One region of the Mesorhizobium sp. M1004 genome, then DNA from elsewhere that is predicted to be linked to it. Evidence: riboswitches for the same ligand, from Rfam matches in the RefSeq annotation. Region 1 holds a riboswitch; the other holds the start of a gene.

Region 1 (16,058 bases):
TCGTCGGCATGACGGCAGGCGTGCATGGCACCACTTTCGGCGGCAATCCGCTGGCCATGGCGGTCGGCAACGCTGTGCTCGACGTCGTGCTGGAAGACGGCTTCCTCGAAGACGTCCAGCGCAAGGCATTGCTGATGAAGCAGGGCCTGGCGGCGGTCGCCGACGAATTTCCTGATGTCATCGAAGGCATCAGGGGCAGCGGCCTGATGCTTGGCCTGAAATGCGCCATGCCCAACACCAAGGTCAACATGGCGCTGCGCGACCAGCATCTGCTGGCGGTGCCGGCAGGCGACAACGTCATTCGTCTGCTGCCGCCGCTGACCGTCACCGACGCCGAGATCGGCGAAGCGCTCGATCGCATCCGCGCCGGCGCCAAGGGCCTGACCGACGCCATCGCCGCGGCCGCCGCGAAGTAATCCCGAGAACCATTCCCGATGAGCCTTCGCCATTTCACCGATCTTTCCGCCGTTTCCGAAGGCGATCTGCGCCTGATGCTGGACGATGCGGTGGTGCGCAAGGCGCGCCTCAAGGCCGGCGAACGGACCAAACCGCTCGAAGGCAAGGTGCTGGCCATGATCTTCGACAAGCCGTCGACGCGCACGCGCGTGTCCTTCGACGTCGGCATGCGACAGCTCGGCGGCGAGACCATCATGCTGACCGGCACCGAAATGCAGCTCGGCCGCTCCGAGACCATTGCCGACACCGCCAAGGTGCTGTCGCGCTATGTGGACGCCATCATGATCCGCACCACGTCGCATGAGCGGCTGCTCGAGCTGACCGAGAATGCCACGATTCCGGTCATCAACGGGCTGACCGACGACACCCATCCCTGTCAGCTGATGGCCGACATCATGACCTTCGAGGAGCATCGCGGTCCGGTTGCCGGCAAGACCATCGCCTGGACCGGCGACGGCAACAACGTGCTGCATTCGCTGCTCGAGGCCTCGGCGCGGTTCCGCTTCAACCTCAATGTCGCCGTACCGGAAGGCAGCGAGCCGGCGCAGAAGCACATCGACTGGTCGAAGACCAATGGCGGCAAGCTGCACTTCACCCGCTCGCCCGAAGAGGCCGTCGACCAGGCCGACTGCATCGTCACCGACTGCTGGGTGTCGATGGGCCAGGAACACCGCGCCCGCGGCCATAATGTCTTCTCGCCCTATCAGGTCAATGCGGCGCTGATGGCCAGGGCCAAGCCCGACGCCCTGTTCATGCACTGCCTGCCGGCCCATCGTGGCGAGGAAGTGACCGACGAGGTCATCGACGGTCCGCATTCGGTGGTCTTCGACGAAGCCGAGAACCGGCTCCACGCCCAGAAGGCGGTTTTGGCCTGGTGTCTGGGCGCTTGATCTCCAGGCGCTTGATCTCCAAGCGCTTGATCCGGGGCGGCGCGATGCCTATTTGCGCCCCATCACGCAAATCAAGCGCGTTTGGACGCATGCACCCCTCCGGGCCGCATGGCCGCGCCCTGGAGCTTTGTCATGTTGGAAACGCATCAAGTGACTGAACATCACCCCAAACTCGGCGAGTTCGGCTATGCCGGCGACGATCATGTCGTGCCCTTCGAGGTAGGCCCGCTCGATGTGCGCGGCCGCACCGTGCAGCTCGGGCCGATGCTCGACGCCATCCTCAACCGTCATGACTATCCCGAGCCGGTCGCCCGCCTGCTGGCGGAAGCCTGTGTGCTGACGGTGCTGCTCGGCACTTCGCTCAAATTTGAAGGCAAGTTCATCCTGCAGACCCGCACCGACGGGCCTGTCGACATGCTGGTTGCGGATTTCTCCACGCCTTCGGCATTGCGCGCCTATGCGCGCTTCGATGCCGACCGGCTGGAGGCCCTGGTGGCCGCAGGCCAGACCTCGCAGCAGACGCTGCTGGGCAGCGGCGTTTTGGCGCTGACCATCGACCAGGGCGCGCACACGCAGCGCTATCAGGGCATCGTCCAGCTCGACGGCGAGACGCTGGAAGACGCCGCGCGCACCTATTTCCGCCAGTCGGAGCAGATCCCGACCGACCTCCGGCTGTCGGTGGCCAAGCTGCTGACGCCCGGCCCCGGCGGTGCGCGCGAGCAGTGGCGCGCCGGCGGTATCCTGGCGCAGTTCCTGCCGCAGTCACCCGAGCGCATGCGCGTGCCGGACATTTCGGGCGGCGACGGCGATCCGCGTGACGTGACGCAGGAGCCGGCCGACAATTCGTGGCGCGAGCTGGTGGCGCTGCTCGGCACCATCGAGCCGACCGAGCTGATCGACCCGACCATCGGCGCCGAGCGGCTGCTCTACAGGCTGTTCCACGAACATGGCGTGCGCGTCTTCGGCGGCGTGCCGGTTGCCGACCAATGTTCCTGCTCAAGGGACAAGATACGCGGCATCCTCGAGGGGTTTTCCGCGCAGGAAATCAAGGACAGCACCGAAGATGGCGGCATCCACGTCGCCTGCGAGTTCTGCTCGAAGCAGTACGACTTCGACCCGGCGGAGTTTGCAGCTCAGTAGCATCTCTTCCTTCTCCCCGTTCACGGGGAGAAGGTACCCGAAGGGCGGATGAGGGGCAGCGCGAACTTTGGTGAATGGCCGCGCATAGCCTAGGTCATGTGCGTGGAAGATAACCTCATGAGTCCGGCGGCGCCCCTCATTGCCCTGCCGGGCATTTCTCTGGGGAGAAAACCCCTAATTCACCGTCCGCCGCGTCCCCGGCAGATCCAGCGAAAACGCGGGAATAGCGACGTCGAACGTCTCGCCCTTTTTGTTGCGCATGGTGTAGTGGCCGACCATGAAGCCGGACGGCGTCGAGAGCGGGCAGCCTGACGTGTATTGATAGCTGTCGCCGGGATTGAGCTCAGGCTGGTCGCCGACCACGCCGGCGCCACGCACTTCCTCGACCCGGCCGCTGCCGTCGGTGATGTGCCAGTAACGCGCCATAAGCTGCACGAAATCGTCCGACTGGTTGTCGATCGTCACCTGGTAGCCCCAGACATAACGGTTCTCCGCCGGGTCCGAGCGGTCCTCCAGGTAGAACGGTCTGACCTGCACTTCGATGTTGCGCGTGACGGCGCGGTACATGGGCTGCTCCGGTTGCGCGGCAGGGAACATTTGTCGCGCCATGCGGTTTGATACGCGCAGAGCGGCATGTCCTGCCAGCCTCAAAGCGCAGGTGCCGACAAACAATGTCATTTAAGTGACACATGACAATGTTGGTGTGCGCAAACCTTGCCGGCGACTCAAGGCCCATCTGTCGACTGACAAAGCAGCCGCGAGCGGCCTTTCCGGAGTGACCAGATCTCGATGGAACCAGCTCTCACAGCCGCCTTCGCTTCCTCCGCTTTGCTTCTTTCCAATCTCGCCAGCATCCTGCTTGCATCGTCGAAGCTGAAAGCGCGCCGTCTCATCCCTCCGCCGTCCAACGAGCAGCCACCGGTCTCGATCGTCGTGCCGTCGCGCGGCGTGGAGCCGTTCACACAAGAGACGCTGCAGCGAGCCTTCTCGCTCGACTGGCCGCGCTACGAATTGATCTTCTGCGTCGCTCACGCCGACGATCCCGTCGTCAAACTGATAAACAGGGCGATCGTCCTGTTTCCCAACGTGCCGGCCCGGCTGCTGATCGGCGACGACCGCGTCAGCAGCAACCCGAAGCTCAACAACTGCGTCAAGGGCTGGGAAGCGGCGCTCTATCATTGGGTTATTCTCGCGGATTCCAACGTGCTGATGCCTAGGGATTACGTCCAGCACATGATGGCGGCTTGGCGGACCAATACCGGGCTTATCTGCTCGACGCCGATCGGCTCTCGGCCGGATGGCTTTTGGGCCGAGGTCGAATGCGCGTTCCTCAACACGCTGCAGGCGCGCTGGCAATATGCCGGCGAGGCGCTCGGTCTCGGCTTTGCCCAAGGCAAGAGCATGCTGTGGAACAAGCCGATGCTCGATACCAGTGGCGGTATCCGCGCGCTGGCCGCCGAGATCGCCGAGGATGCTGCTGCAACCAAGCTGGTCAACGGACTGGGCCTGCGCGTCAATCTCGTTGCCTCGCCTTTCGAGCAACCACTGGGGCAGCGCCGACTTGCCGACATCTGGTCGCGCCAGGCGCGCTGGGCGCGGTTGCGCCGCGTCACCTTCCCGCTGTTTTTCGCACCCGAGATCCTGACCGGCGTCGCCGTGCCGTTGGCGTTGGCGCTGGTGGCGGCCGCAAGTGCCGGCATCAGCCTGCCGGCCACGGTGTTGGCCGTGCTGACGGCGGCCTACATTCCCGAATGCGCGCTGGCCGCGGCCAAGGGCTGGCATCTGTCGCTGCGCATGGTCCCGGCGATGATGGTCCGCGACATGATGCTTCCCGCCATCTGGGCGCGCGGCTGGCTGAGCGGCGCCGTCGACTGGCGCGGCAACACCATGACCATCGGCACCAAGACGGCCGAACTGGAAGAGGTTTCGTCGGGAGCGTGACGCCTCGCGGCCTACCCGGCTGCCTTCAGCGCCTGCGCAACGTCCTCCAGCAGATCGTCCGTATCCTCAAGACCGACCGACAGCCTGAGCGTTCCCGGCCCGATGCCAAGTTCGGCGCGAGCTTCGTCGCTGAGGTTCTTGTGCGTGGTGGTCGCCGGATGGGTGATCAGGCTCTTGGCGTCGCCGAGATTGTTGGAGATCAGCACGATGTCGAGCGCGTTCTGCAAGGCGAAGGCCGCCTGCTTGCCGCCCTTGACGTCGAGGCAGATCAGCGTCGATCCGCCCGTCATCTGCTTCTTGACGATGTCGGCCTGCGGGTGGTCGGCGCGGCCGGGATAGATGACGCGGGCGATTTCCGGCCGTCCTGCCAGGAAATCCGCGATCTTGGCCGCGCTTTCCGTCTGCTGGCGCACCCGAACCGGCAGCGTCTCCAGGCCCTTGAGCAGCGTCCAGGCGTTGAACGGCGACAGGCTCGGGCCGGTGTGGCGGAAATAGTCGTGCAAATTCTCGTCGATCCATTTCTTGTCCGACAGGATGATGCCGCCGAGACAGCGTCCCTGGCCGTCAATGTGCTTGGTCGCGGAGTAGACGACGATATGGGCGCCGAGCTGCAAGGGCTTCTGCTGCAAGGGCGTGGCAAAGACATTGTCGACGATCAGCCTGGCGCCGATCGAGGTGGCGAGCGCCGCCACCGCTGCGATGTCGACCACTTCCAGCGTCGGATTGGTCGGGCTTTCCAGGAAGAACAGTTTCGTGTTCGGCCGCACCGCCTTTTCCCAGTTGGCGATGTCGGTGCCGTCGACCAGCGTTGCCTCGATGCCGTATTTCGGCGCCAGCGTCTCCACCACCCAGCGGCAGGAGCCGAACAGCGCGCGCGCCGCAACGATATGGTCGCCGGCCTTGGCGCTGCACAGGAGCGCTGCCGTCACCGCCGCCATGCCGGACGCCGTGGCGCGCGCATCTTCGGCACCCTCCAGCGCGCACATGCGCTTTTCGAACATGTCGACGGTAGGGTTGGCATAGCGCGAATAGATGAAGCCCGGCTCCTCGCCCTTGAAACGGGCCTCGGCAGCCTGCGCCGTCTCGTAGACATAGCCTTGGGTGAGGTACATCGCTTCGGACGTCTCGCCGAACTGGGAACGCAGCGTTCCCCCGTGCACGAGTGCGGTCTGAGGTTTCCAGTTACGCTTCTTGGTGCTCATCGTTTTTGTTCCAGACACAAAAAAACCGGCCGCGAAAGTCGCAACCGGTCCATATGGCCTTGCGGCCCGACGGTCCTTTAGCGACTTGTTTAACGTGGCTGCAAGCCGACCGGCCAAATCACCACGGGATAACGACCCTTTAGACCTCACCTGCGCTTGCGTCAATTGCCGGCTTCATTAAGAGGTTTGTACCAGGCAGGTTCCGCAATAATATCCAGCGGTTTTGCGGCAAGAACCTGCCACAAAGAGACCGACCTTGGAGCGGAGCCAGCCTTTTGCGGCAGACAGGCATTCTTCCCGATCAGGACATTTCCGCGCTGTTTCAGTCCGGCGCGCTGAAGTCGCCGCGCGCGCTCGATGTCGACCAGGTGCAGCCGGCGAGCCTCGATCTCAGGCTCGGCGACAAGGCTTTTCGCGTGCGCGCCTCCTTCCTGCCGGGTCCCGATCATCTGGTGGCCGACAAGCTTCACCGGCTGAAATTGCATGAGTTCAGTCTCGCCGAGGGCGCGGTGCTGGAAACCGGCTGCGTCTACATCGTGCCGCTGCTCGAAAGCCTGGCGCTGCCCGCAAATGTGTCGGCCTCGGCCAACCCGAAGAGCTCGACCGGCCGGCTCGACATCTTCACCCGGGTGATGACCGATCGCGGCCATGAGTTCGACAAGATCGCCCCCGGCTATCACGGGCCGCTTTATCTCGAAGTCAGTCCGCGCACCTTCCCGATCGTCGTACGCGCCGGATCGAGGCTGTCGCAGATCCGCTTTCGCACCGGCAACGCGCTGTTGTCGGAGGCAGAACTGAACGAATTGCACCGCGCCGAGATGCTGGTGGCGACCGAGCCGCCCAACATTTCCGGCGGCGGCATTGCGCTGTCGATCGATCTTGACGGCGACCAGAACGGCCTGGTCGGCTATCGCGGCAAGCATCACACCGGCTTGGTCGATGTCGACAAGCGCGCCGCCCAGGATGCCGTCGATTTCTGGGAGCCGCTCTATAAGAGCGGCGCCGGCGAACTGGTGCTCGACCCGGACGAGTTCTACATCCTGGTCAGCCGCGAAGCCGTGCACGTGCCGCCGCTCTACGCCGCCGAGATGACGCCCTTCGATCCGCTGGTTGGCGAATTCCGTGTTCACTATGCCGGCTTCTTCGATCCGGGCTTCGGCCATTCGGCCTCAGGCGGCACCGGCAGCCGGGCGGTGCTCGAAGTGCGCAGCCACGAAGTGCCGTTCATCCTCGACCACGGCCAGATCGTCGGCCGGCTGGTCTACGAACACATGCTGAAGCGGCCGCAGGCGCTTTACGGCACCGATCTCGGCTCGAATTACCAGGCGCAAGGCCTCAAGCTCTCCAAGCATTTCCGCCCCGCCGGCTGAACCTTCGATCACCGTCAGGCAAAATACTTGCCTGCGCTGCCTCACCATGCTTGGCTGCCTTTCGGTGGCCGGCAAGAGAACGGCGCGCAAGGGGAACCAAAATGCAGATTTCAAGATGGATCATATCGGCAGCGGGCGCTGCCATGCTGGTGATATCGGCCGGCTCGCTGGCTGAGGCGCAGGAGAAATTGAAGATCGGCACCGAGGGCGCTTATCCGCCCTTCAACACCATCACCGCGGACGGCAAGATCGAGGGCTTCGACATCGACATCGCCAATGCGCTGTGTGCGCAGATGAAGGTCGAGTGCGAGATCGTCACCCAGGACTGGGACGGCATCATCCCGGCGCTGCAGGCGAAAAAGTTCGACGCCATCATCGCCTCGATGAGCATCACCGAGGAGCGCAAGAAACAGGTCGCCTTCACCAACAAATACTACACGACGCCGCTGGCGCTGGTGGCGCCCAAGGACAGCGACCTCACTTCCACCGAACCGGCAGCCCTTGCCGGCAAGACGGTGGGCGCGCAGGCCTCGACCACCCAGGCCGACTATGCGCAGGACGCCTATGGCAAGGCCGGCGCCGAGGCGAAACTCTACCCCACCCAGGAAGAGGCGATCACCGACTTGCAGAACGGCCGTCTCGACGCCGTCATCTCCGACAAATTCGTTCTGATGGACTGGCTGAAGAAGGCGAGCGACGGCTGCTGCAAGCTTGTCGGTGACGTCAAGGGCACCGAGACGCAAGCCGGCATCGCTGTCCGCCTGGAGGACACGGCACTTCGCGACAAGCTCAACGCGGCGATAGACGCCATCGTCGCCGACGGCACTTACAAGAAGATCCAGGCCAAGTATTTCGATTTCGATATCTATTGAGTCCCGTCCGCCGGCGTCAGCCGCGAAAGAGATACGATTTCGCGGCGCCAAGGCAGGCATGAAAATGGCCGATAAACAGCAGTTCGCGTGCGGCCAAACGTTTCCTGCCCCAAAAGCCTTCGGTCAGTTTGACCTCGTCGAGCGAAGCGTTTGAGCCGCGCTTCAACGGGAACAACTGCTTGTCGAGGCAACCGAGGACATGGGCCTTGGCGGAGTCGATGCCGCAGACCTTGCCATTGTTGTTCAGCCTGTCGCTGCGAAGCGCTGATGTCATGTGATCCGTGTTGCGCATCAGAAAGCTCACCTGGGCTTTCGAATAGCCGGTTGCCAGAAGACGGCTCGTCATCGCCAAACGGGCTTCACGATAGGACTTCGGGCTGCACTGGCCGGCGCTAAAGGCCACCGACGGTTGGGTCAGGAACAGGGCCACGCCCGTGAACACAATGACAAGCCGCATTCCGTTCATTTCCGGCTCCCAAATTGTGATGCTGCCTCAAAGCGCCTTCACCGCCACCTTAACCGGCTGCTCAATCTCCAGCGGGTTGCGCAGCGGCAGGCCGAAATCCCCGGCCTCGATCTCGAACACGTCGCCAGCCTGAGTCTTGATGCCGTCGGCAAAGGACAGCGTCGCCGTGCCGAACATGTGCACATGCACGTCGCCCGGCTGGCGGAAGGCCGAATATTTGAAGTGATGATGTTCGAGATTGGCGATTGTGTGCGACATGTTCGCTTCGCCCGACAGGAACGGCTTTTCCCACAGCAAATTGCTGTCGCGATAGATTCGCGATGAGCCCCTGACGTCGGCCGGCAGGTCGCCGATCAGGATTTCCGGCCCGAACGAGGCGTTGCGCAGTTTGGAATGTGCCAGGAACAGATAGTTCACCCGCTCGGTAACATGATCGGAAAACTCGTTCGACAGCGTGAAGCCGACGCGGAACGGCGCGCCGTCGTCGCCGATGACATAGATGCCGGCGATTTCCGGCTCCTCGCCGGCGTCCTGCGCAAAGGCCGGCGACATCAGTGCGGCGCCCGGCGCCACCGCCATGGTGCCGTTGCCCTTGTAGAACCATTCCGGCTGCACGCCGGTCTGGCCCTTGGCCGGCTTGCCGCCTTCGAGCCCCATGCGGAACATCTTCATGGAATCGGTAAGCTGCTCCTCGCCGCCATCGCTGAGCTTCTTGTGCATGGAATCGCGCGTCGCCGCCGAGCCGAGATGGGTCAGGCCGGTGCCGGTCAGATGCAGATGCGCAGGATCGGGATGGTTGATCGGCGACACCAGCCGGCCCTTCTTGTAGACGGCGTCGAGGTCTATCGCTTCACCGAACCCCTTGCGCTCGATCAGCGCGGCGAGGCCCGTTCCGGTGCGCGCGGCTTCCATGGCCAGCGAATAGACGCTGCGGGCGCCGTTGATGATCCTGGTCTTGCCGCCGCCATTGCGGGCGACGACGCGGATGGTCTCGGCGTCGTCGAGGATCTGGGAGATTAGCATGATGAAATCCTCTCTCATGTGCCTTGGCCGGGTTGCCCCTTGGCAAACCTTGACCTGCGCGGCTCGGACCTCGCCGCGCCACGGGTTGAACTCTTCGTCCGGATTGCGCTCGCGAGCTCCATCCCTCGGGGGACTTCTTATGCCGACAACTTGCCGGCTGCGCCGCGACCGTATGCCTCCTGCTTGCCTCGCTGAAGCTTGTCAGGCCTTGTTCTTGTTGTAGACGTCGAAGATCACGGCGCCGAGCAGCACCAGGCCTTTGACCACCTGCTGCCAGTCGACATTGACGCCCATGATCGACATGCCGTTGTTCATCACGCCCATGATGAAGCCGCCGACGACCGCCCCGATAACCTGGCCGACGCCGCCCATCGCCGAGGCGCCGCCGATGAACACTGCGGCGATGACATCGAGCTCCGAGCCGAGACCCGCCGCCGGCACCGCCTGGCCGAGACGAGCCGCGATGATCAGGCCGCCAAGCGCCGACAGCACGCCCATATTGATGAACACCATCAGCGTCAGCCGCTCGGTGTTGATGCCCGACAGCTGCGCCGCCTTGGGATTGCCGCCCATGGCGTAGATGCGCCTCCCGATGGTCATGCGCTTGGTGACGAAGACGAACAGCGTGATCAGCACGCCCATGACCAGCAGCACCACGGGCAGGCCGCGGTAGCTGGCAAACTCATAGACCAGGAACAGCGCCAGCGCGCTGGCGACCAGCGTCTTGACGACGAACAGGGTGAAGGGCTCGGCCTCATAACCATGGCGTTCTCGTTTGCGCCGGGTGCGGACCCCGAAATAGGCATAGGCGAGCACGGCGATCAGCCCCAGCACGACCGTCGTCATGTGCAGGGTCACGCCGCTGCCCATGATGGTCTTGCCGGCTGCGTTCACGACCGGCGGGACGAGCGTCAGTGGGCCGATCACATCCGGGATGAAGCCGGAGCTGAGCATCTTGAAGTCGTCGGGAAGCGGACCCACCGACGAGCCGCCGCCAAGCAACGCCTGGCAAATGCCGCGGAAGATCAGCATGCCGGCCAGCGTGACAATGAAGCTCGGTATCCGGTGATAGGCGATCCAATACCCTTGCGCGGCGCCGATCAGGCCACCCGCGACCAGGCAGACGATCGAAACCACCAGCGGATTGCTCAGCGGTCCGAGTTGCCAGATGACCATCATGTTTGCCGCCAGCGCGCCAATGAAACCGGCGACCGATCCGACGCTGAGGTCGATATAGCCCGATACGATCACCAGCAGCATTCCCAGCGCCATCACGATGATGAAGGAGTTCTGCTGCACCAGATTGCTGAGGTTGACCGGCTTGAACAACGTCCCCGACGTGGTGAACTGGAAGAACAGCATGATGACGATCAGCGCTATGATCAGCCCGTATTCGCGCAAATTCGTCGCCAGCGCCGAGACGGCGATGCGCGGGCGCTGTTCGTCGGCGACGTTGCCCTGCGGGGCGGGGGCGCTTTCGGTGCTCATGCTGCTTTTCCTTCTCCCCGGACGATGGCGCGCATTATCTTTTCCTGGCTTGCTTCCGCCGCCGGCATTTCGCCCACCATGCGCCCTTCGTTCATGACGTAGATGCGGTCGGTAATCCCCAGCAATTCCGGCATTTCCGACGAGATGACCACGATCGCCTTACCCTCCGAGGCAAGGCGCGCGATGATCGTGTAGATTTCATATTTGGCGCCGACATCGATGCCGCGTGTCGGCTCGTCGAGGATCAGCACGTCAGGGTCGGCAAACAACCATTTCGACAGCACCACCTTCTGCTGGTTGCCGCCGGAAAGATTGCCGGTCATCTGATAGACGCTTGACGCACGGATATTGGTCTTCTTGCGATAGTCGTTGGCGACCGCAAGCTCGCGCATGTCGTCGATCACGCTGTGGCGCGACACGCCGTCGAGATTGGCCAGCGTAATGTTATGCTTGATATGGTCGATAAGGTTGAGGCCGTAGGTTTTGCGGTCCTCGGTGACATAGGCGATGCCGTGTTGGACCGCCTTGCTTACCGAGGAGACATCGACCGGCTTGCCCTTGAGCAGCACTTCGCCGGTGATGCGGCGGCCATAGGAGCGGCCGAACAGGCTCATGGCGAATTCGGTGCGGCCGGCGCCCATCAGCCCGGCGATGCCGACCACCTCGCCCTTGCGCACATTGATGTCGATGCCCTTGATCACCTGTCGCTCGGCATGGAGCGGGTGATAGACCGACCAGTTCTTCACCTCGAACACGACTTCGCCGATCTTGGGCTCGCGCGGCGGATAGCGGTCGTCTAGCGAACGGCCGACCATCGAGGTGATGATGCGGTCTTCGGAGATATCCTTCTTGGCCAGCGTCTCGATGGTGCGCCCGTCACGGATGACGGTTACCTTGTCGGCGACCCGGTTGATCTCGTTGAGCTTGTGCGAGATCAGGATCGAGGTCATGCCTTGGCGCTTGAATTCGAGCAGAAGATCGAGCAGCGCCTGGCTGTCTTTCTCGCTGAGCGATGCGGTCGGCTCGTCGAGGATCAAAAGCTTGACGTCCTTGCTCAGCGCCTTGGCGATCTCGACCAGCTGCTGCTTGCCGACGCCGATATTGGTGATCAGTGTCTTGGGGTCCTCCTTGAGGCCCACCTTCTTCAACAGGGCAGCGGTGCGCGCCTCGTTGGCATCCCAGTCGATGACGCCGTATCGGGCGTTTTCGTTGCCGAGGAAGATATTTTCGGTGATCGACAGCATCGGCACCAGCGCTAGCTCCTGGTGGATGATGACGATGCCCTTGTGTTCGCTGTCATGGATTCCTTTGAACTGGCATTCCTGACCCTGAAAAATGATCTGGCCGTCATAGGTGCCGGCGGGATAGACGCCCGACAGGACCTTCATCAGCGTCGACTTGCCGGCGCCGTTCTCGCCAACCACGGCGTGGATCTCGCCTTCTTCGACGCTGAGGTTGACGTTCGACAGCGCCTTCACGCCGGGGAACGTCTTGGTGATGTCGCGCATCTCCAAAATCGTCGTCATCAGGGCAAGCTCCTCCTGTTGCATGTCGCTCCAAAGTGCTTGCGGTTTGAGGCAACGACATGCACGCAAACTAAGTCCGGTAGAAACAATACCGGGGTCGCTTGTGAACGGAAAGGGTCCTGCGTCGCGCAGGACCCCTGTCTTTATAAACGGATTACTTCAGTTCGTCGGCCTTGATGTAGCCGGAGTCGACGACCAGTGCCTGGTAGTTCGACTTGTCGACCTCATGCGGCGTCAAAAGGATCGAGGGGACGACCTTGACGTCGTTATTGTAGGTCTTTTCATCGAGGCCGTCCGGCTTGCCGCCCGAGAGCACCTTGTCGACGAGTTCGACGGTGGCCTTGGCCAGTTCGCGGGTGTCCTTGAACACGGTCGAGTATTGCTCGCCCGTGATGATCAGCTTGACCGAAGCGGTCTCGGCGTCCTGGCCGGTCACGATCGGCCACGGCTGGGCGTCGGTGCCGTAACCGACGGCGCGCAGCGAAGCGGTGATGCCGCGCGACAGGCCGTCATAGGGCGAAAGAACGCCATCGACGCGGCTGCCGTCCGAGTAGTTGGCCGACAGCAGGTTGTCCATGCGCGCCTGGGCGGTGGCGGCGAGCCAGCGCAGCGTGCCGACCTTGTCCATGCCGGTCTGGCCGGACTTGATCTTGATCGAGCCGTCATCGATCAGCGGCTGCAGCACCGAGATTGCGCCGTTGTAGAAGAAGAAGGCGTTGTTGTCGTCCGGCGAGCCGCCGAACAGTTCGACGTTCCACGGCTTGGTGTTCGGGAAGCGCTCCTTGAGGCCCTTGACCAGCGAGTTCGCCTGGATCACGCCGACGCCGAAATTGTCGAAGGTGGTGTAGTAATCGACATTGGCGGTCTTCTTGATCAGGCGGTCATAGGCGACGACGACGACGCCGGCGTCAGCGGCCTTCTGCAGCGCGTCCGACAGGGTCGTGCCGTCGATCGAAGCGATGATCAGCGCCTTCGGGCCCTTGGTGATTTCGTTTTCCAGCTGGCTGAGCTGGTTGGGGATGTCGTCCTGCGCGTACTGCAGGTCGACCGTGTAGCCGAGAGCTTCGAGCTGGGACTTGACGGCATCGCCGTCATTGATCCAGCGCTGCGAGGTCTTGGTCGGCATCAGCACGCCGACAAGACCCTTGTCGGCTGCGTGCGCCGAGTAGGTCATGGCAGCGATGCCAAGGGCCGCGACGGCGGCCAGTGTCTTGATGATTTTCACGTAAAACTCTCCCTGGTTGATGGACGCGACACCTCGGGGCTTCGCGGGCCGCGCAGTCGGGCGGATGCACCAAAGCGCCGCCGCCGTCATAATCGATCTCCGGTATCCTCCCAATCGGCCCTCAGTCTTGATTTAAATCGATACGATTTTGCTCGTCATCGACCGTCAAGTCTTGAGGACGCGCGAAAGTGTGACCCTTTGCCATAACTGTCAAATGCGATCTTCGGTGGTTGCTATACCAAAACCGGTATATGACTAAACCGGGCTGGAACAGTGGCGGAAGCGGGAAAAGGCATGGCGGCTTTACGAGGTCCTCAGGGAATTTCAAGCGGTTACGATGAATTGCCGGGCGATGGCGAGACACTTCTGCGTAGCGGCTTGAGCCTGCGTCACATGCGCATGATCGCAGCACTCGACGATCACGGTCGGGTGAGTGCTGCCGCCCAGGTGATGAACATCTCGCAGCCGGCGGCCTCGCGCATGATTTCCGAGATGGAAGCGGTGCTCGAGGTGAAGCTCTGCGAAAGGCTGCCGCGCGGCATCACACTCACCCCTTACGGCAAGGCGCTGGCCCGGCGCGCGCGCTCGATCCTGCTCGAAATGCGCGAGGCCGACCGCGAAATATCGGAGCTCAAGGCCGGCAAGGGCGGCTCGGTGTTCCTTGGCGCGGTGACGGCGCCGGCGATCGAACTGGCGGTCCCGGCGATCCGCGAGATACGCCGCCTCTATCCGCGCATCGAGATTACCATGCAGGTCGAGACGTCGAATGTGCTGGCGCGCGAACTGATCGCCACGCGCCATGATTTCATCATCGCCCGTGTTCCCGAAGACCTCAATCCGCGCCTGTTCGAATCCCGTGTCATCGGCGTCGAGAAGGCCTGCCTGATCGTGCGTCGCGGCCACCCGCTGAGCAATGGCCATCCTCTTAACAATGGGAGGGCGGTGCGGCTGGAGGACACCGCCGCCTTCGACTGGGTGTTCCAGTCGGGCGGGTCGCCGCTGCGCCAGGCGATGGAGAGCAATTTCCTGAACCGCAACATCGCCCTGCCGGACCGCATCCTCAACACCTCGTCGCTGCTGCTCACACTGGTCATGGTGGCGCAGTCCGACGCCATCGCCCCGGTGTCGATCCAGGTGGCAAAATTCATCCAGAACCCCGACGGTCTCGCCGGCGCCATCGATGTCGTCCAGACCGAGTTTGACATCGAGGTCCGCCCCTACAGCCTGATCACGGTGAAGAACCGCGTCCTGTCGCCGGCAGCCAAGATGCTGCACGATTTTATCTTGCGGGAGGTGGGATAGGAACTGGAGCGGGTAGAGGGAATCGAACCCTCGCGTTCAGCTTGGGAAGCTGACAAGCTACCATTACATCATACCCGCGTCGGCCTCTCGATATCATGATGGGCATGCTTCGGGCAATCGCCCTTGGACAGCTCTTCGGAAACGGCTGTTGGAAACCCGACCGATTGCGCCGGTCCGCCTGCCTTGATGCGGGCGCAGCAAGTGCGTATTCGTGGGTTTGTACCCCGAATCCGGGCACACCAATCTGGAGGCAGGCCCTTGTCCACAGTGACGCGCTTTCTCGGTGACTCGCCCGTCAGGGTGATCATCAAGCTGCTGGTCGTGTCGTTCCTCGTCGGCCTGGTCATGAATGCGTTCGGCTGGACGCCGATGGACGTCTTCTACCGCATCCAGGGTTTCTTCATCGATCTGTGGAATCTTGGCTTCAACGCGGTCTATCGCTTCTTGGGCTATATCCTGCTCGGCGCCGCGATCGTCGTGCCGGTGTTCATCCTGCTCAGGGTCGCGAACTACCGCAAGTGAAGCGGAGCATGATCCCGAAAAGTGGCACCGGTTTTCGGAAAAGATCATGCTCAAACCAAGGCCACTCAGGCAAAGTACGACGCCACCTCGAACAGGATGGCGTGGCGCGCGGCGAGCGCTGCGACATCGGTCGAATAGCCGCCGCCGATGACACCGCAGACCGGGATGCCCAGCGCGCGGAAATGACCGATCACCATGGCGTCGCGGGCACGCACGCCGTCATCGCTGAGCGACAGCCGGCCGAGCCGGTCCTCGGCATGCACGTCGACACCGGCATTGTAGAAGACGATGTCCCAGTGCGCCTTGGCCGAGAGCTCCGGCAGGTGGACACCCAGCCGTTCGAGATAGGCGCCATCGCCGGTGCCGTCCGGCAGGGCAACGTCGAGATCGGAGGCAATCTTGCGCACCGGATAATTGCGCTCGCCATGCATGGAAAAGGTGAACGCGCGTGGCTCGTCTTTCAGGATGTCCGCGGTGCCGTCGCCCTGATGCACATCGAGATCGATGATCAGGATGTTTTTCACCGCGTCTTCGGCTAGCAGCACCAGCGAAGCGACGGCAACATCGTTGAAGGTGCAGAAGCCCGCGCCTTGCGCGCGCCGCGCATGGTGGCTGCCGCCGGCGCTGTTGCAGGC
Region 2 (16,058 bases), on a different contig from region 1:
GGCTCTATCAGGGCGTGCCGGTCGCGCAGCGCGCTTCGCGCCGTGTCTTCGTGCCGGTACTGTCACCGCACGGTGCGACGCGGCTTGGCCGCCGGGCGGAAGGGGTGACATCGACGACGCGTCAGGTGACACCTTCGTGATCATCATGAAAACTGGTGTTGCGTGGGTTTTTCCCACCTATCTGTCGCAGATGCATTCGCGGTCCGTTTGAGCGGCGGATGCCTTCAAGTCTCTCCATCTGGTTTCAGCAACGCTTCTGAACGCAAGGACCTCGTGCATGGCTGATCAACCGGACAAGTCCGCCGCCGCTCAGCCGGTAACCGTCGATGCCAGCAGCCTGCGCGATCAGGTGGCGACGATCAAACGGGCGCTGATAGGCTCACCGGTGCGCAAGTGGCTGGTCTGGACGTCGGTCGGCATTATGGCGGTCATCGTCGCGACGTCGATCGGCCAGGTTCTGCTCAACCGCTGGAACCAGCCTTTCTACGATGCGCTGGCGCGTCGCGACATGGCGGCCTTCCTGCATCAGCTGATGATCTTTGCCGTGATTGCCGGCACGCTGCTGCTGCTCAACATCGCTCAGACCTGGCTCAACCAGATGATCCGGCTGAAGCTGCGCGAGGCGCTGACGCTCGACCTGATCGACCAATGGATGCGGCCGGCGCGGGCCTTCCGGCTCGCCAATGCCGGCGCCATCGGCGTCAATCCCGACCAGCGCATGCAGCAGGATGCCGCGCATCTGTCCGATCTGTCGACGGACCTCGGCGTCGGCCTGCTGCAATCCTTCATCCTGCTGGTGTCGTTCGTCGGCGTGCTTTGGCAACTCTCGTCGGGCTTCGTCTTCCACATCAACGGGCTGGTCGCTGGCGATACCGGGCTACATGGTCTGGGCCGCGTTCCTCTATGCCGGCATCGCCTCCTGGCTGAGCTGGCTGGTCGGGCGGCCGCTGATCCGCCTCAACAGCGACCGCTACACCCGCGAGGCCGAGCTGCGTTCCGGGATGGTGCGCGTCAACGAGAATGTCGACGCCATCGCGCTCTATCACGGCGAAGCCGATGCCAAGAGACGGCTCGAAATCGACCTTGGCACGGTGCTGGGCGCGATGCGAAACATCTACAAAGCGCAGATCAACCTTTCCTGGGTGACCGATACCTATGGCTGGATCACCGTGGTGGCGCCGATCCTGGTGGCATCGCCGGTCTATTTTTCAGGCGATATCAGCTTTGGCGGGTTGATGATGGCGGTCGGCGCTTTCAACCAGGTGCACTCGTCGCTGCGCTGGTTCATCAACAATATCGGCGGCATCGCAGACTGGCGCGCCACGCTGATGCGCGTTGCCGACTTCCGCATTGCGCTCGATGATACCGATGTGCTGCACGACAAGGAAAAGCGCATCGAATTCGGCGATAACGCCAATGGCAGCCTGACCTTCGAGAAGCTCCAAGTGGCCTCGCCGGAGGGCTGCACCAAACTTTCAGACAGCCATGTCGAGATCCATCCCGGTGAGCGCGTCATGATCACCGGCGATCCAGGCGCCGGCAAGACATTGTTCTTCCGCGCCATTGCCGGCCTTTGGCCCTGGGGCAGCGGGCGGATCGGCTTGCCGGCCGGAGAAACGCCGATTTTCGTGCCGCGTGTTCCGTATTTTCCTGCCGGCACGTTACGCGAAGTGCTGCATCCGAATGGCTCGGCGCCGGCTGGCGATGCTGATTTTGGGGCGGTGCTGGCCGAGGTCGGGCTCGAGCGGCTGTCATCCTCGCTCGACCGTTCCGCACGGTGGGAGCGTGAACTCAACGATGACGAACAACGCTCGCTGGCCTTCGCCAGGCTCGCCTTGCGGCAGCCGAAATGGGTGATCATCGACGAAGCGATGGACGCGTTCGATGGTCCTTCGCTACGAAGGGTGCTGTCCATGTTGGAGAAACGCCTGCCGGAAACCGCGATCCTCAACATCGGGCGCGGACTGCACAATGATCATTTCTTTCCACGCGCATTGAACATCGTGAAGGATACGGGTGCTGCGCCACTGAAACCCGCCCGAGTCAGGACCGGCGCCATCGACCCGCCGCCGAAAGCGGCCGTGCGGCGAAAGAAGTAGAAGGGGCTTTATTTCGCCGCGATCGCGGCGAAGATCACGGATCGAAATATCGGTGGTGCGGCCATGCTCGACGCGTTCAGTCTGTTAGCTTGCCTTGCCTGCACCACGCCCGTGGCTGCCCCGGCCGTTGCCGTGGATGTCGAACTGGTGCTGGCCGTCGACATCTCACAGTCGATGGACGAGAGGGAGTTCGCGCTGCAGCGCGCTGGCTATGTCGAGGCCCTCAGGCATCCCGATTTCATCAAGGCCGTGCGCTCGGGAACCACCGGGCGCATCGCGCTTGCCTATTTCGAATGGGCGGGCGTCGTGCGCGAGGATGGCGTCATCGCCTGGCAGGTGATCGACAGCGCAGAGAGCGCCAACGCCTTCGCCGACAGAATAGAAGCGCGGCCGTTCCGCAGCTTTCGCGGCACCTCGATTTCCGGTGCGCTTGCCTTCGGCGCCGGGCTGTTCGAGGGCACGGGGTTCGATGCGCCACGCAGCGTCATCGACATTTCCGGCGACGGTCCCAACAACACCGGGCTGCCCGTCGCCACGACACGCGATGCGGCGGTGGCCAAGGGCATCGTCATCAACGGCCTGCCGATCCTGATCAGCCCGTCGCCGACCTTCAGCCATCTCGACCAGTATTATGACGACTGCGTCACCGGTGGGCCCGGCTCCTTCGTTTTGCCGATCTATGTGGCCTCGGAATTCGCCACCGCCATACGCCGCAAGTTGATCCTGGAGGTGAGCGGCATCGCCGATGCGACCGTGGTCCCGATCGATGCCGCCGCACCCATGGACTGCCTGCAGGGCGAACGCGACCGGCGGCTATATTCCGACCCATATCTGCCGGAACTCGACAAATGAGGTTTGAGGCAGTTCGGAGGGGAAAGCCGCTGCTCGGCTTGTCGGCAAACTTCAGGCCGGCCGTGCACCGTATTTGTCGCGAAATTCGGCATAGAGATCGCGGCGCCAGCGCCGGCCGCCGACATAGCCACGCAACAGCTGCGGCAGCGAATAGCCAAGCGCCTTCGACGACCGGTTGGCCATATAGCCGGAGAACGCCTGCGAAACCCTGCCCTTGAGTGCATCGGCGATGAGCTGCCGGGCGATCATGTAAGGCGGAATGTAGGGGTAGCGGTCGGCGATATAGGGGTGCTTGTCGATCAAGCTCGCATAGGCTTCGACATAGCCGTCCCGGCGACCGGAGATCGAATTCTCCGAGTTGTACTTTTTCCAGTCGATCACTTCGGACAGCTGCGCGCCGCTGCGACGGGCAAAGCGCAGCAACAATTCGCGATCCTGCATGCGCGTGACGTCACTGTCGTAGCCGCCGATGGCCAGCAGCGACTCGCGCCGGGCGGTGATTGCCGACCCGGCAATGAAGATGGTCTGCGCGACAAGGGCCCGCTCCAGCGAGTCGCGGCTCAGCAGCGCCTCGCGGTTGACGCAGTTGGTGCGGCGATTGCCCTTCAGCGACACGAAGGAACTGATCAGCACTTCGAGCGAGGGATTGTTGTCGAACTGCTCCAGCGTCCGCGCCAGGCGATCCGGCAAATAGACGTCGTCGGAATCGAGGAATGTCACCACCGGCGCCTGCGCCCGCTCGATGCCGGCATTGCGGGCGGCATTGGCGCCGCGCCATTTCGAGCCAACATAGATCAGCCGTGGATCGCGGATTTCGGCAAGTGCGGCTGCCGTACCGTCGGTCGAGCCGTCATCGACGACAATGTGTTCGAACCGGGGAAAATTCTGCGCCAGCACGCTCTCCACGGCGCGCACCACCTTGCTGCGGCGATTGTGCGTCGGTGTGATCACCGAGATCAGCGGAGCGAGGTCGGTTGCCTTGGACATGTTGCTTCGATTGTGCCCCCAAATGCCTGGAGGCCGGAGGTTTTGATGGTCGCCGTCCAAGCCTTACCCGGGATGGCATTCGATTCGACGCTACAAAAAACCAGCGGCAATGTCATCACAAACTGTTGAGCCAGGACGCCGGTAAGCCGGCCGATTACCCCAGACGTAATCGACCGATGGCCATCATGTCTGCAGATTGCGCCAACGAAGCCGGTCGTCGGGCTTCGATCTCACAGGGAGTTCAGCCATGGCCGCCTACGCCGTCGCCCATATGCGTCAAGTCACAATGGGCCCGCAGATTGTCGAGTATCTGCAGAGGATCGACGCCACATTGGAGCCGTTCGGCGGCCGCTTCCTTGTCCACGGCGGCGACATGGACGTGGTCGAAAACGAATGGCCCGGGCACCTGATCGTCATCGAGTTTCCGGACAGGGCGCATGCGTGGGGCTGGTACGATTCATCAGCCTATCGGGAGATTCTGGCCTTGCGCACCGACAACTCCCACGCCGATGTGATCATCGCCGATGGCGTTCAGCACCCGCACAAGGCGACGGATGTGCTGGAATAGGGGCAAACTACCGCTTCAGCAAGAACACCGCTTGCTGGCCGAAGAAATTCCAGAACCACCATGGCATCGACAGGCCGATCTTCTGGCCGTTGCCGTCGAGCGCGGTGGCTTTCTCGACCGAAGCGCCGAGTTCCTCGACCAGATTGACGAAGTCGCGGATGGTGCAGAAATGGATGTTGGGCGTGTCGTACCAGGAATAGGGCAGGTCCGCGGTCACCGGCATCCGGCCCTTGACGAACAGCGACAGCCGCACCCGCCAGTGGCCGAAATTGGGGAAGGAGACGATGGCGCGGTTGCCGATTCGCAGCAGCTCGTCGAGCACCAGCTTCGGGTTGCGGGTCGCCTGCAGCGTCTGAGACAGGACGACGAAGTCAAAACCCTTGTCCGGATAGAATTCGAGGTCGGTATCGGCATCGCCCTGGATGACCGAGAGACCGCGCGCCACGCATTCATTGACGCCGCGCTGTGACAGCTCCAGCCCGCGGCCGTCGACCTGCTTGGTCTCCTGCAGGAGTTCGAGCAGCAGGCCGTCGCCGGAGCCGACATCGAGCACCCGCGACTGCGGCGGTATCAGGTTGGCCACGACTTCGAGGTCAACGCGCTGGCTGCCATTGACGCTCATGAGGCGAGCCCCCTTGCGCGGGCCGCCGAGCCGATGAAGCCCTTGATGGCGGCAAACAGTTCGGGTTCATCGAGCAGGAAGGCATCATGGCCGCGGTCGGTGTCGATCTCGACGAAGGAGACGGAGGCGCCGGCGGCGTTGAGCGCATGCACGATCGAGCGGCTCTCCTCGGTCGGGAACAGCCAGTCCGAGGTGAAGGACACCAGGCAGAAGCGGGTCTTGGTCCCGGCAAAGGCATCTGCCAACCGGCCGCCATGGTCGGCGGCGAGGTCGAAATAATCCATCGAACGGGTCATGTAGAGGTAGGAGTTGGCGTCGAAGCGGTCGACGAATGTCATGCCCTGGTGGCGCAGATAGCTTTCGATCTGGAAATCTGCGTCGAAACCGAAGGTCAGCGCTTCGCGGTCCTGCAGATTGCGGCCGAATTTCCGATGCAGGGCGGCTTCCGACAGATAGGTGATGTGGGCGGCCATGCGCGCCACGGCGAGCCCCTTTTCCGGGCGCTTGCCGTGCTCGAAATATTTGCCGCCATGCCAGTCCGGATCAGCCATGACAGCCTGGCGGCCGACCTCGTGGAAGGCGATGTTCTGCGAGGAATGGCGTGCGCCTGTGGCGATCGGCAGGGCCGAGAAGACGCGCTCGGAATAGCATGACGCCCATTCCAGCACCTGCATGCCGCCCATCGAGCCGCCGAGCACGCAAAACAGCTTTTCGATGCCGAAATGGTCGACCAGCATCAGTTGCGCCCGCACCATGTCGCGGATGGTGATGATTGGCAGGTCGAGGCCGTAGGGCTTGCCGGTGGCGGGATTGGTCGAGGCCGGACCGGTGGAGCCGAGGCAGCCGCCGATGACGTTGGAGCAAATGACGAAGAAGCGGTTGGTGTCGATGATCTTGCCGGGACCGATCAGCACTTCCCACCAGCCGGGCTTGCCGGTCACCGGATTGGTGCTGGCGACATGCTGGTCGCCGGTCAGCGCGTGGCAGACCAGGATGGCGTTGGTGCGGGCATCGTTGAGGGCGCCATATGTCTGGTAGGCGATCTGGAACGGCGACAAAAGCGTGCCGGCGTCGAGCTTCAGCGGCTTGTCAGGGCCAAAACGCAACACAGGGCTCGACGGGTTGTCGGCCTCGTTGTTGGTTTTTGTAGCGCGGAGCGCGGCCATGTGACTCTCCTTGCCCGCCGTCAGGCAATAAAAAACCGGCAATGCGATCGCAAAGCCGGTTACGTCACGCAAACGGCCCTTTAGCGAGTTGTTTAACGTGGCTGCAAGCCGACCGGCCAAATCACCACGGAACTGTTGCGTTCTTCTAGAACTCGTGCGGCCCGGCGTCAACGGCCAGCTATTGCCCGCCTCTCGACATTCGCGGCTACGGCTTGTATTTCCGCTGCGGCCTCCGGACGGAGGCATTCTCGATGGATTTGCGACATGGACAAGACAGCGGACAAGGCACGGCCGACGCCCCGCGCGGGCATTATGGACATCGACGCCTATGTGCCGGGCAAGAGCACGGCACCGGCCGGCGTTGCCAAGGTCCATAAATTGTCGTCGAACGAGAACCCGCTCGGCCCGTCGCCGAAGGCGATCGAGGCCGCGCGCGAAGTGGCTGGCAAGCTCGATGTCTATCCCGACGGCACCGCCCGCCGGCTGCGCGAGGCGATCGCCGAGGTGCATGGCCTCAACCCGGCAAACATCATCTGCTCCAACGGTTCCGACGAGATTTTGGGCCTGCTGGCGCAGACCTATCTGGCGCCAGGCGATGAGGCGATTTTTACCGAACATGCCTTCATGGTCTACAAGATCTACATTCAGTCGGCGGGGGCCAAGCCGGTTGCTGTGAAGGAAACCGAGGAGCGCGCCGACGTCGACGCGATCCTGGCCGCGGTGACGCCGCGGACCAAAATCATCTTCCTCGCCAATCCCAACAATCCGACCGGCACCTATCTGCCGTTCCAGGAGGTCCGCCGCCTGCATTCCACGCTCCCGGGCAACGTGCTTCTGGTGCTCGACGCGGCCTATGCCGAATATGTCAGGCGCAATGACTACGAGGCCGGCATCGAGCTGGCGGGCAGCGCACAGAATGTGGTCATGACCCGCACCTTCTCCAAGCTCGGCCTTGGCGGCGCGCGCATCGGCTGGATGTATGGCCCACTGCACATCGTCGATGCCATCAACCGTATCCGCGGCCCTTTCAACGTTAACGCAACAGCGATCGAGGCCGGCATTGCCGCCATCCGCGACCGCGCCCATGTCGAGCGCAGTTCGTTGCACAACGAGACCTGGCTTACCTGGCTGAATGAAGAGCTGACGAAGCTTGGGCTGCGCGTGACGCCCAGCGTCGGCAATTTCGTCCTCATCCACTTTCCCGACGACAAGAGGCATTCGGCTGAGGCGGCGGACGACTACCTCACCCAGCGCGGCTATATATTGCGGCGCGTTACCGGCTATGGCTTTCCCAATGCGCTTCGCATGAGCGTCGGCACCGAAGAAGCCAATCGCGGCGTCATCGATGCCCTCACGACATTCCTGAAAAGCTGAAACAATGACAGCACCGATGTTTGAAAAGATCGCGCTGGTCGGCATCGGCCTGATCGGCTCGTCGCTGGCCCGCATCATCCGCCGCGAGGGCCTGGCCCGCCATGTCGCCATCGCGACGCGCAGCCCGGCCACGCTGGCACGGGCGAAGGAGCTCGGTCTTGGCGAGAGCTACACCACCGACGCCAGGGAAGCGGTCCGCAATGCCGACCTGATCATCGTCTCGGTGCCGGTGGGATCGTCGGGCGAGGTGGCGCAAGAGATCGCGCCGGCGCTGAAAAAAGGCGCCATCCTCACCGATGTCGGTTCGACCAAGGCCTCCGTCATTGCGCAAATGCAGCCCTATGTGCCGGAAGGCGTGCATTTTATTCCGGGGCACCCGCTGGCAGGTACGGAGAAATCGGGCCCGGATGCGGGTTTCGCCGAGCTGTTCGAAAACCGCTGGTGCATCTTCACGCCGCTGCCGGGAACCGATCCGGCCGCGCTGGAAAAGCTGTCGGAATTCTGGCGGCGCTGCGGCTCCAACATTGACACGATGGACCCGCAGCATCATGACATGACGCTGGCCATCGTTTCGCATCTTCCGCACATCATTGCCTACAACATCGTTGGCACGGCCGACGATCTGGAATCGGTGACCAAGTCGGAAGTGATCAAATATTCGGCTTCCGGTTTCCGCGACTTCACCCGTCTGGCCGCCTCCGACCCGACCATGTGGCGCGACGTGTGCCTGCACAACAAGGATGCCATCCTGGAAATGCTGGCGCGCTTTTCGGAGGACCTCGCCTCGCTGCAGCGGGCGATCCGCTGGGGCGACGGCGACAAGCTGTTCGACCTGTTCACCCGCACCCGGGCCGTTCGCCGTTCGATCATCGAGGCCGGCCAGGACATCGACGTGCCGGATTTTGGCCGCCAGGCGGTGGAACATCCGGCCAAGAGCTAAGTTCCCTCAAGCGGGCCACGTCGCTTCGAGCATGGCCATTGTGTCGGCCCTGTTTGGCGCTCCCAGCCGGCCGCCGAAGCGTTGGCATTTGAGCGCGGCGGCAGCACTGGCAAAGCGCAAGGCCTGCTCGATAGGCATGGCTTCGGCAAGCCCGACGGCAAAGACACCGTGAAACACGTCGCCGGCGGCAAGCGTGTCGACCGCCTTGATCTTCGGCGCCGCGATGTGGCGCACGCATCCGGCGGACCGGTCATGCCACCAGCTTCCCGCGGCGCCGCCGGTCACCGCCACGAAGGCATCGGTGCGGCTGGCGAGGTCGGCACAGGCGGTTCCGGGGTCCAGCGCATGGCCGCAGACGATGCGTGCCGCCGTCTCCGAAGCGACGATGTGCGATGCCAGCGGCAGCAGGCGCTCCAGCACCTCAACCGGCGCCGTGTCGGCGTCGAGGATGGCGGGACGGCCGGCGCTGCGCGCGGCGGTCAAGGCAAGAGCGGCGGCGCCCGGCCAGCGCACATCGACCAGCACGGCATCGAAGCCGGAAAGATCGGCGACAGGCACCGCCTCGGGGTCGGCCTGCGCCTTTGGGTCGTAGAAGGGCACGATGATGCGCTCGCCATGAGCGTCGACCAGGATCGCGGCCAGCGCCGAGCGGGCGCCTTCGACGCGGCGGACAAAGCCGCAATCGACGCCCTCGGCCTCGATGCCGGCCAGCAATTGGTCGCCGACGGCATCGTCACCTGCACTTGCCCACAGGAACACCTCGGCGCCGAGACGGCGGGCGGCGCAGGCAGCACTTGTCGCCATGCCCGAGGCGATCTGGATGCCGTCCGAGGCGATGAACTTGCCCTGATGCGTGGGCAGGGTTTCGACGGCCAGGATGGTATCCAGCGTCAGCGCGCCAACGCTCAGCAGTTTCACCGGTCGGTTCATGCGTCGGCTTGCTCGAACATGATCTCTCCCCAAAAGCCATTCCCGCTCTTTGCGATCATGTTCTATCTCTTTGTTTTAACGCAATTCCGGACGGAAAACCGCTCACACTTTTCCTGGAATTGCTCTAATCGAGCGGCTTGATCTTGCCCAGCGGAATGAAGCCGAGCGAGACCTTGCCCTTCACCACCTTGAGCGGCATCGACGGTTCGTTGCCGAGCAGCGCCAGACCGGCAAAGCCTTGCTCGATCTGGCTCTTCTGCTCGGGGATTGCGGTGGCGAGGATTGCCGCCACGGCTTTGGGATCCTGCAGCTTGATCGTCAGGTCGGCATTGACCTGGCCGTTGGCGTCGACCGACACCGGGCCGGAGACGGTGATGCGCGCGGTTCCCGACGACAGATCGAGCTTGTGGATGCCGACCGCCTGGCCGCGCAGGCTCCTGGCCTGCGTCTTCATCAGCGCGACGCCGTTCTTCAGCGTCGCGTCGCCGCTGCCGTCGAGCGGCGGCAGCACGCGCCCGCCGATCGCGTCGGCGTCGATCTCAAGATCGGTGAAGCTGCCGACGTAGCCGATGTCCTGGCCGTCGGGTCGCAACTCGCCCGCCGCCGTTCCGGCGCTGAACAGTGAAACCGGGTCGGTGTCGTCGGCCGGATCGGTCTGGCCGGACAAGCTCTCGGCCTGCAGCGAAATGCTGCGTGGCAAGGGCCAGGAGAGCTTGGCATTGGCCTGCAGATTGTCCCAATCGATCCATAGCGGCGCCATCCCGGGCACCGAGGTCCGCAGTGGCCCACGCAACTCGGCGGCAGGCGACAAAGGCCGGATGAGTTCTGCAACGAAGTTGAAGCTGCCTGCCGAGGCGGCAACGTTCCTGGCGTCGTCCTCGTAAGCCAGATTGTCACAGGAGATGGCAAAACTCAGGGGGTAGCCGCTGACGGTGAGGTTGGCGCAGCCGGCCTCGATGCCTTTGTCCTTGAGCGAGGCCACCGCCTTGTCGGCTTCGCTGCTGACGCGACCGGCGACATAGAACCAGACCGCGCTGTAGACGCCGAACAGCATAACGACCAAGGCAGCGAGCCACATCAGCCGGCGGCGAAACTTCGACGGACGCTCGTCACTTGACGTCATGCTGCGGCTTTCATTAACGCGGGCGTGTTGCGGGTGGACTGTGGCTTACGCAACAAGCAAAAAGAACAGAAGAGCACCGATTCCGATGCGGCGGCGTCACTCTCGTGCAATCAGGCTTGGCGATATGGGCGATTTTTGGGTTTTTGGCTACGGCTCGCTGATCTGGCGGCCGGGATTTGCGCATGTGGAGACCCGCCGCGCGCGGCTTTACGGCTACCGCCGGTCGCTGTGCGTCTATTCCTTCGTGCATCGCGGCACGCGCCAGCGGCCGGGCCTGGTGCTAGGCCTCGACCGTGGCGGCTCCTGCATCGGGCTGGCCTTTCGCGTGCCCGGCGAGCTGCGCGATGAGGTGCTGACCTATCTGCGCGAGCGCGAATTGGTGACCAGCGTCTATCTCGAGCGTGTGCTCGATATCAGTCTCGACGTGAATGGTGCGGCCGCGGGAGAGAGAGTGAAAGCGGTCGCCTATATCGTCGACCGCCAGCATGAGCAGTATGCCGGCGGGCTCGATGCCGCGCATGCGGCAGGTGTTATCCGTGGCGCCGTCGGCCAGTCCGGAAACAACGAGGACTATGTGCTCAACACGCTGCAGCATCTCGCGGCGCTGGGTATCAGCGACCACTGGCTGGAAGAGGTGGCGAAGCGGATCGCCTCGTGAGCCGGTAGACCACGGCGAGCCTGCAGGCGAAGCGCTCGCGCCTTTGTGAAGCGCTGGCCCGCTGGAAAAATTGGCTGAGGCCTTTGACCTCGGCGCGGCGAGACCTAGCTTAGCTGCGGCCCGAAGCATTCGGGTCACCCGCCGCCAGCCCACGGAGCCCCGTCTTGCAAAAACGCCGTCTCGGTCAAACCGACCTTTCCATCGCGCCGCTGGTCCTGGGCGGCAATGTCTTCGGCTGGACCGCGGACGAGAAGACCTCCTTCGACCTGCTCGACCGGTTTGGCGACGCCGGCCTCAACGCTATCGATACGGCCGATGCCTATTCGCGCTGGGTGCCCGGCCACGCGGGCGGCGAGTCCGAGACCATCATCGGCAAATGGATGAAAAGCCGCGGCAACCGTGACAAGATCATCGTCATCACCAAAGTCGGCTCGGATATGGGACAAGGCAAGAAGGATTTGTCCGCTGCCCATATCGAAAGGGCGGTCGAGGCGTCGCTCAAGCGGCTGCAGACCGATGTCATCGACCTCTATTTGTCGCACTGGCCGGACCCGACCACGCCTTATGAAGAGACGCTCGGCGCCTACCAGAAGCTGCTCGCTGCCGGCAAGGTCCGCCATATCGGCGCCTCGAATCTCGACGCCGGCCAGCTGCGCGCCGCGCTCGATGTTGCCAGCCTGCGCGGGCTGCCGCGCTACAGCGTGCTGCAGCCGGAATACAATCTCTACGACCGCTCATCCTTCGACGGGCCGCTGCATGATCTGTGCGTGGCCGAGGATATCGGCGTCATCACCTATTTCAGTCTCGCCAAGGGGTTTTTGAGCGGCAAATACCGTAGCGAGGCCGATCTCGGCAAAAGTGAACGCGGCGGCGGCGTGAAGGCTTATCTCAATGCGCGCGGCATGCGCATTCTGGCCGCACTCGACACTGTGGCGGCGCGCCATTCGGCCAAGCAGGCGGAAGTAGCACTCGCCTGGGTGATGGCGCAGCCCGGCATCACCGCGCCGATCGCCAGCGCCACGACGCTGGACCAGGTCGACAGCCTGGTGCGCGCCGCATCGCTGAAGCTCAGCGCGGAGGATCTCGTGGCGCTGGACAAGGCCAGCGCCTAGCCGCGCAGGTTCGGCACGATCGTTCAAGACGACGGCTGTCCGCCTTGCCACACTGTTCTCCATTATTGTGGAGAAGAGGCAGCATGGCCGCAGACATTCTTTCGCAGGCGCAGCCCTGGCAGCAATTGCTGGCGCTGGTGCTGGCGGCAACCGTCGTCATGGGCAGTCCTGGCCCGGCGACGATCAGCGTCACGGCGATAGGGGCCGCCTTCGGCCTGCGCAATTCGCTTCACTACACATCGGGGATCATTTTAGGCACGGTCGCGGTGCTGCTGGTAGTGGCCACCGGCATCAAGGCTATCCTCACCTCGATGCCGGGCGTAGCGCCAGTGCTGGCGGTCGCTTCCGCCGCCTATATTCTCTACCTCGCCTACAGAATAGCGACAGCGCCGCCGCTGGCCGCGCGTGACAGCAGCGCGGTTCTGCCGACCTTCCTCGGCGGCTTACTGCTCGCCGTTGCCAACCCGAAAGCCTATGTGGCGATTGCTGCGGTCCTTGCTGGCTCCGCGACCGCAGCCGGCGCCGATGCTCTCGGCATCCCGGCCAGGCTGGCGGTTCTCACCCTGATGATCGTAGCCATCCATGTGCTGTGGCTGCTGGCCGGCGCGGCCTTCGCCCGCACCCTGCGCCAGCCGCTGGCGTCGCGGATCATCAATCTGGCCTTCGCGGCGACGCTGGTGCTGACCACGGCGCTGGCGGCGTGGCCTTGAGCCGGCCCGCAGAAGAGATCAAGCTTTGGTCTTTTTTGTTTTGGCGCAATTCAGGACGGAAAAAACCGCTCACACTTTTCCTGGAATTGCTTTGGCGGCCGCGGCGAGTTCGGCCAGCCGCTTGACCGCCGTCGGCGGCATTTGCGGCGGGTTAGGAGCCTGCGATGCCTCGATCAGCAGCTGGTCGCAGGCGACTTCCGTATCGCCGATCAGCCGGTCCATGAATTCGTCCTTGCCGAGCCCGGGCGGAATCGGCGGCAGGAAGCGGGCCTTGATGGTGCCGGGAAAGCGCAAGAATTTGCGGCGAGGCCAATAGAGGCCGGCGACATGGGCGACCGGTACCACCGGGACGCCAAGCTGCGTATAGAGCTCGACAATGCCGTATTTGTAAGCCGGCTCGTCGCCTGGCGCTCGGCGCGTGCCTTCGGGGTAGATAATCAGCTGGCGCGGATTGCGCCCCATCTCCTGCTTTGTCGATGCAACGACCTGCTTCAACGCCTTGGAGCGGCTGCCGCGGTGAACCGGGATCATCCGCATCTTCAGGATGTACCAGCCGAAGAAGGGGATCCAGGTCAGCTCGCGCTTCAGGATATAAAGCGGATCGTGGAGGAAGGGAAAGAAAGCGATCGCGTCCCAAAACGACTGGTGTTTCGGCGCCAGGATGAAAGAGCCCTCCGGCAGGTTCTCGACGCCGGTGATGTCGCTCCTGGTGCCGGCGATCTTGTCGTAGAGCCACAGGCTGGTGCGCGACCAGAATTTCGGCACGAACCAGGCGCGATGGCGTGGCGAGAGGAAGTAGTAAGGGGTCCAGAGGACCATCTGGACGATCAGATTGACGTAGAAGACGAAGTTGAACGCCAGCGAGCGGATATAGAGCATGCGGGGAAGGGCCCGTTGAGGAGGTGTGCGTTGGTTACACCAAGCGCGGGCAAAAAGGAAACGCCGCAATGGCCTGACATAGGCCGGCTCGCCACTGACTCAAGCCAGTCTCAACTCACCACGTCGCCTGCAATAGCCGCTGCTTCAGCCGCGGAGCGGCGAAATCGAGGAACGCCCTGAGTTTCACCGCCAGCAGGCCTTGGCCGGCATGGACGAGGCTCACCGGCCACGGCTGCGGCTCGAAGGGTCGCAAGACCGGGACGAGCACGCCGGAACGTACTGCGTCCGCGATCTGGTAGGAGAGCACCCGCGTCATCCCGGCGCCTGCAATCGCGGCATCGATTGCAGCTTCCGCCGTGTTGACGCGCAGCCGTGAGTGGATCGGCACGATCAGTTCGCCCTTGTCGCCGGCAAAGCTCCAGCTGGCGAGCGCTGCAGGCCCTTCGAAACTGATGCATTCATGCGCGGCCAGATCGTCCGGCGTCCGCGGCATGCCATGCGCGGCGATATAGGCGGGGCTGGCGCACACGACGCGACGGATCGCGCCGACGCGGATGGCAATGAGGCTCGAAGGCGCAAGCTCGCCGATGCGGATGGCAAGGTCGAGATGTTCCTCCGCCAGTTGGGTTATCCGGTCAGCCAGCGTCAGGCGAATGTTGACTTGAGGATAAGCCGCCAGGAATTCGGTGACGACAGGCAGCACGTGCAGGCGACCAAAGACGACCGGCGCGGTGATGAACAGGTCGCCGGTCGGCGTGCTGTATTCGCCGGCAGCGGTGCGTTCGGCTTCGCCGACCTCGCCGAGGATGCGGCGGCAGGCGGCGAGATAGGCCTGGCCGGCATCGGTCAGCGTGAGCTGCCGGGTCGAACGGTTCAGCAGGCGCGCCTGAAGGTGCTTTTCGAGGTCGGAAACCTTGCGGCTGACCGTTGCCAGTGGAATGCCGAAATGGCGGCCGGCAGCGGAAAGGCTGCCCGCTTCCACCGCGGCGACGAACAGCGACATGGCTTCGAGACGATCCATAGTTTCTTCCGGAAATTGGAAGGATAGCTTGCAACTATGCCATCTACATCCAAAGCATGGAAGGACCTACCTCTTCGCTTACAATGGCCGTGTTTCGGCCCCGCGGAGGCTTCCATGAATGCTCATACTTTCACCAGCGATGTCGCCTTCACGCCGACCGTCAAGGCGATCCAGACCCGCAAAGGTTCGCGCAAGGGCTATGCCAGCGCCGAGGAGCGCGGCGGATGGCGCGCCCATATGACGCCCGACCTCGCCGACTTCATCGCGGCGCAGACCAGCGTCTTCCTGTCGACGGCAAATGGCGAGGGTCAGCCCTATATCCAGCATCGCGGCGGGCCAGCCGGCTTCCTCAAGGTGCTGGACGAGAAGACCATCGGCTTTGCCGATTTCTCCGGGAACAGGCAGTTCATCACGCAGGGGAATCTCGCCGACAACAACCAGGCATTCCTGTTCCTGATCGACTATGCGCATCGCCAGCGCGTCAAGATCTGGGGCACGGCGCGCGTCGTCGAGGACGATGCCGAGCTTCTGGCAAGGCTGATGCCGCAGGACTACAAGGCGCGCCCCGAGCAGGTCATCCTGTTCACCGTCTCGGCCTGGGATGCCAATTGCCCGCAACACATTCCGCAGCGATTCGAGGCCGCCGATGTCGCGGCCGCACTCGCCGAACGCGACAAGCGGATTGAAAGCCTCGAACAGGAGATTGCGCGGCTGCGTGGCCCGGAAGACGGCACGGTCAAGGGGTAATCGAGCGCCGTCAGAGTCGTCTGTTTGGACGCAATTCCCAAGGGAAAGCGTACGTGCTTTTCCCGGGGAAACCGCTACACACTTTTCCTGGAATTGCTTTAGTCCTTGGCGGTCGAAACCTCGGCCAGTGCGACGCTGTCGGCAGTCTGGCGGACCGGGACGACGCCGCGCGCAAGCGCCAGCAGGTATTTGCTGTATTCGGTCAGAAGCACGCGTAGCGCTTCCGGCTTGGTCAGCCAGTCGCCATTGTCCAGATTGGTGTTGACCACC

Evidence for each region. Region 1 has a riboswitch for S-adenosylmethionine ahead of NKH54_RS30675 (O-succinylhomoserine sulfhydrylase). Riboswitches for the same ligand answer to the same signal wherever they lie in the genome.
Region 2: it holds a riboswitch for S-adenosylmethionine, as region 1 does, so the genes downstream of both, metX (homoserine O-acetyltransferase MetX) here and NKH54_RS30675 (O-succinylhomoserine sulfhydrylase) in region 1, are expected to answer to the same signal.

The regions. Positions count from the first base shown of each region.
Region 1 is NZ_JAMYNB010000025.1:1,810-17,867, forward strand. Features, by position in the region: gene NKH54_RS30650 (aspartate aminotransferase family protein) at 1-416, shown strand, start outside; gene argF (ornithine carbamoyltransferase) at 435-1,346, shown strand; gene NKH54_RS30660 (Hsp33 family molecular chaperone) at 1,455-2,486, shown strand; gene apaG (Co2+/Mg2+ efflux facilitator ApaG/CorD) at 2,661-3,053, opposite strand; gene NKH54_RS30670 (ceramide glucosyltransferase) at 3,276-4,427, shown strand; gene NKH54_RS30675 (O-succinylhomoserine sulfhydrylase) at 4,439-5,629, opposite strand; SAM riboswitch at 5,687-5,764, opposite strand; gene NKH54_RS30680 (2'-deoxycytidine 5'-triphosphate deaminase) at 5,905-6,999, shown strand; gene NKH54_RS30685 (ABC transporter substrate-binding protein) at 7,101-7,871, shown strand; gene NKH54_RS30690 (hypothetical protein) at 7,888-8,337, opposite strand; gene araD1 (AraD1 family protein) at 8,365-9,360, opposite strand; gene mmsB (multiple monosaccharide ABC transporter permease) at 9,562-10,848, opposite strand; gene mmsA (multiple monosaccharide ABC transporter ATP-binding protein) at 10,845-12,377, opposite strand; gene chvE (multiple monosaccharide ABC transporter substrate-binding protein) at 12,529-13,599, opposite strand; gene NKH54_RS30715 (LysR family transcriptional regulator) at 13,894-14,901, shown strand; tRNA gene NKH54_RS30720 (tRNA-Gly) at 14,906-14,979, opposite strand; gene NKH54_RS30725 (DUF6460 domain-containing protein) at 15,160-15,423, shown strand; gene NKH54_RS30730 (histone deacetylase family protein) at 15,489-16,058, opposite strand, start outside.
Region 2 is NZ_JAMYNB010000003.1:386,387-402,444, forward strand. Features, by position in the region: gene NKH54_RS08765 (class I SAM-dependent methyltransferase) at 1-140, shown strand, start outside; partial or broken gene NKH54_RS08770 (ABC transporter ATP-binding protein/permease) at 278-2,099, shown strand; gene NKH54_RS08775 (DUF1194 domain-containing protein) at 2,163-2,951, shown strand; gene NKH54_RS08780 (glycosyltransferase family 2 protein) at 3,003-3,938, opposite strand; gene NKH54_RS08785 (DUF1330 domain-containing protein) at 4,186-4,506, shown strand; gene metW (methionine biosynthesis protein MetW) at 4,514-5,128, opposite strand; gene metX (homoserine O-acetyltransferase MetX) at 5,125-6,294, opposite strand; SAM riboswitch at 6,355-6,432, opposite strand; gene hisC (histidinol-phosphate transaminase) at 6,559-7,668, shown strand; gene NKH54_RS08805 (prephenate/arogenate dehydrogenase family protein) at 7,673-8,608, shown strand; gene NKH54_RS08810 (sugar kinase) at 8,615-9,538, opposite strand; gene NKH54_RS08815 (DUF2125 domain-containing protein) at 9,663-10,661, opposite strand; gene NKH54_RS08820 (gamma-glutamylcyclotransferase) at 10,786-11,319, shown strand; gene NKH54_RS08825 (aldo/keto reductase) at 11,484-12,431, shown strand; gene NKH54_RS08830 (LysE family translocator) at 12,515-13,141, shown strand; gene NKH54_RS08835 (lysophospholipid acyltransferase family protein) at 13,211-14,020, opposite strand; gene NKH54_RS08840 (LysR family transcriptional regulator) at 14,136-15,041, opposite strand; gene NKH54_RS08845 (pyridoxamine 5'-phosphate oxidase family protein) at 15,156-15,788, shown strand; gene NKH54_RS08850 (YdcF family protein) at 15,887-16,058, opposite strand, start outside.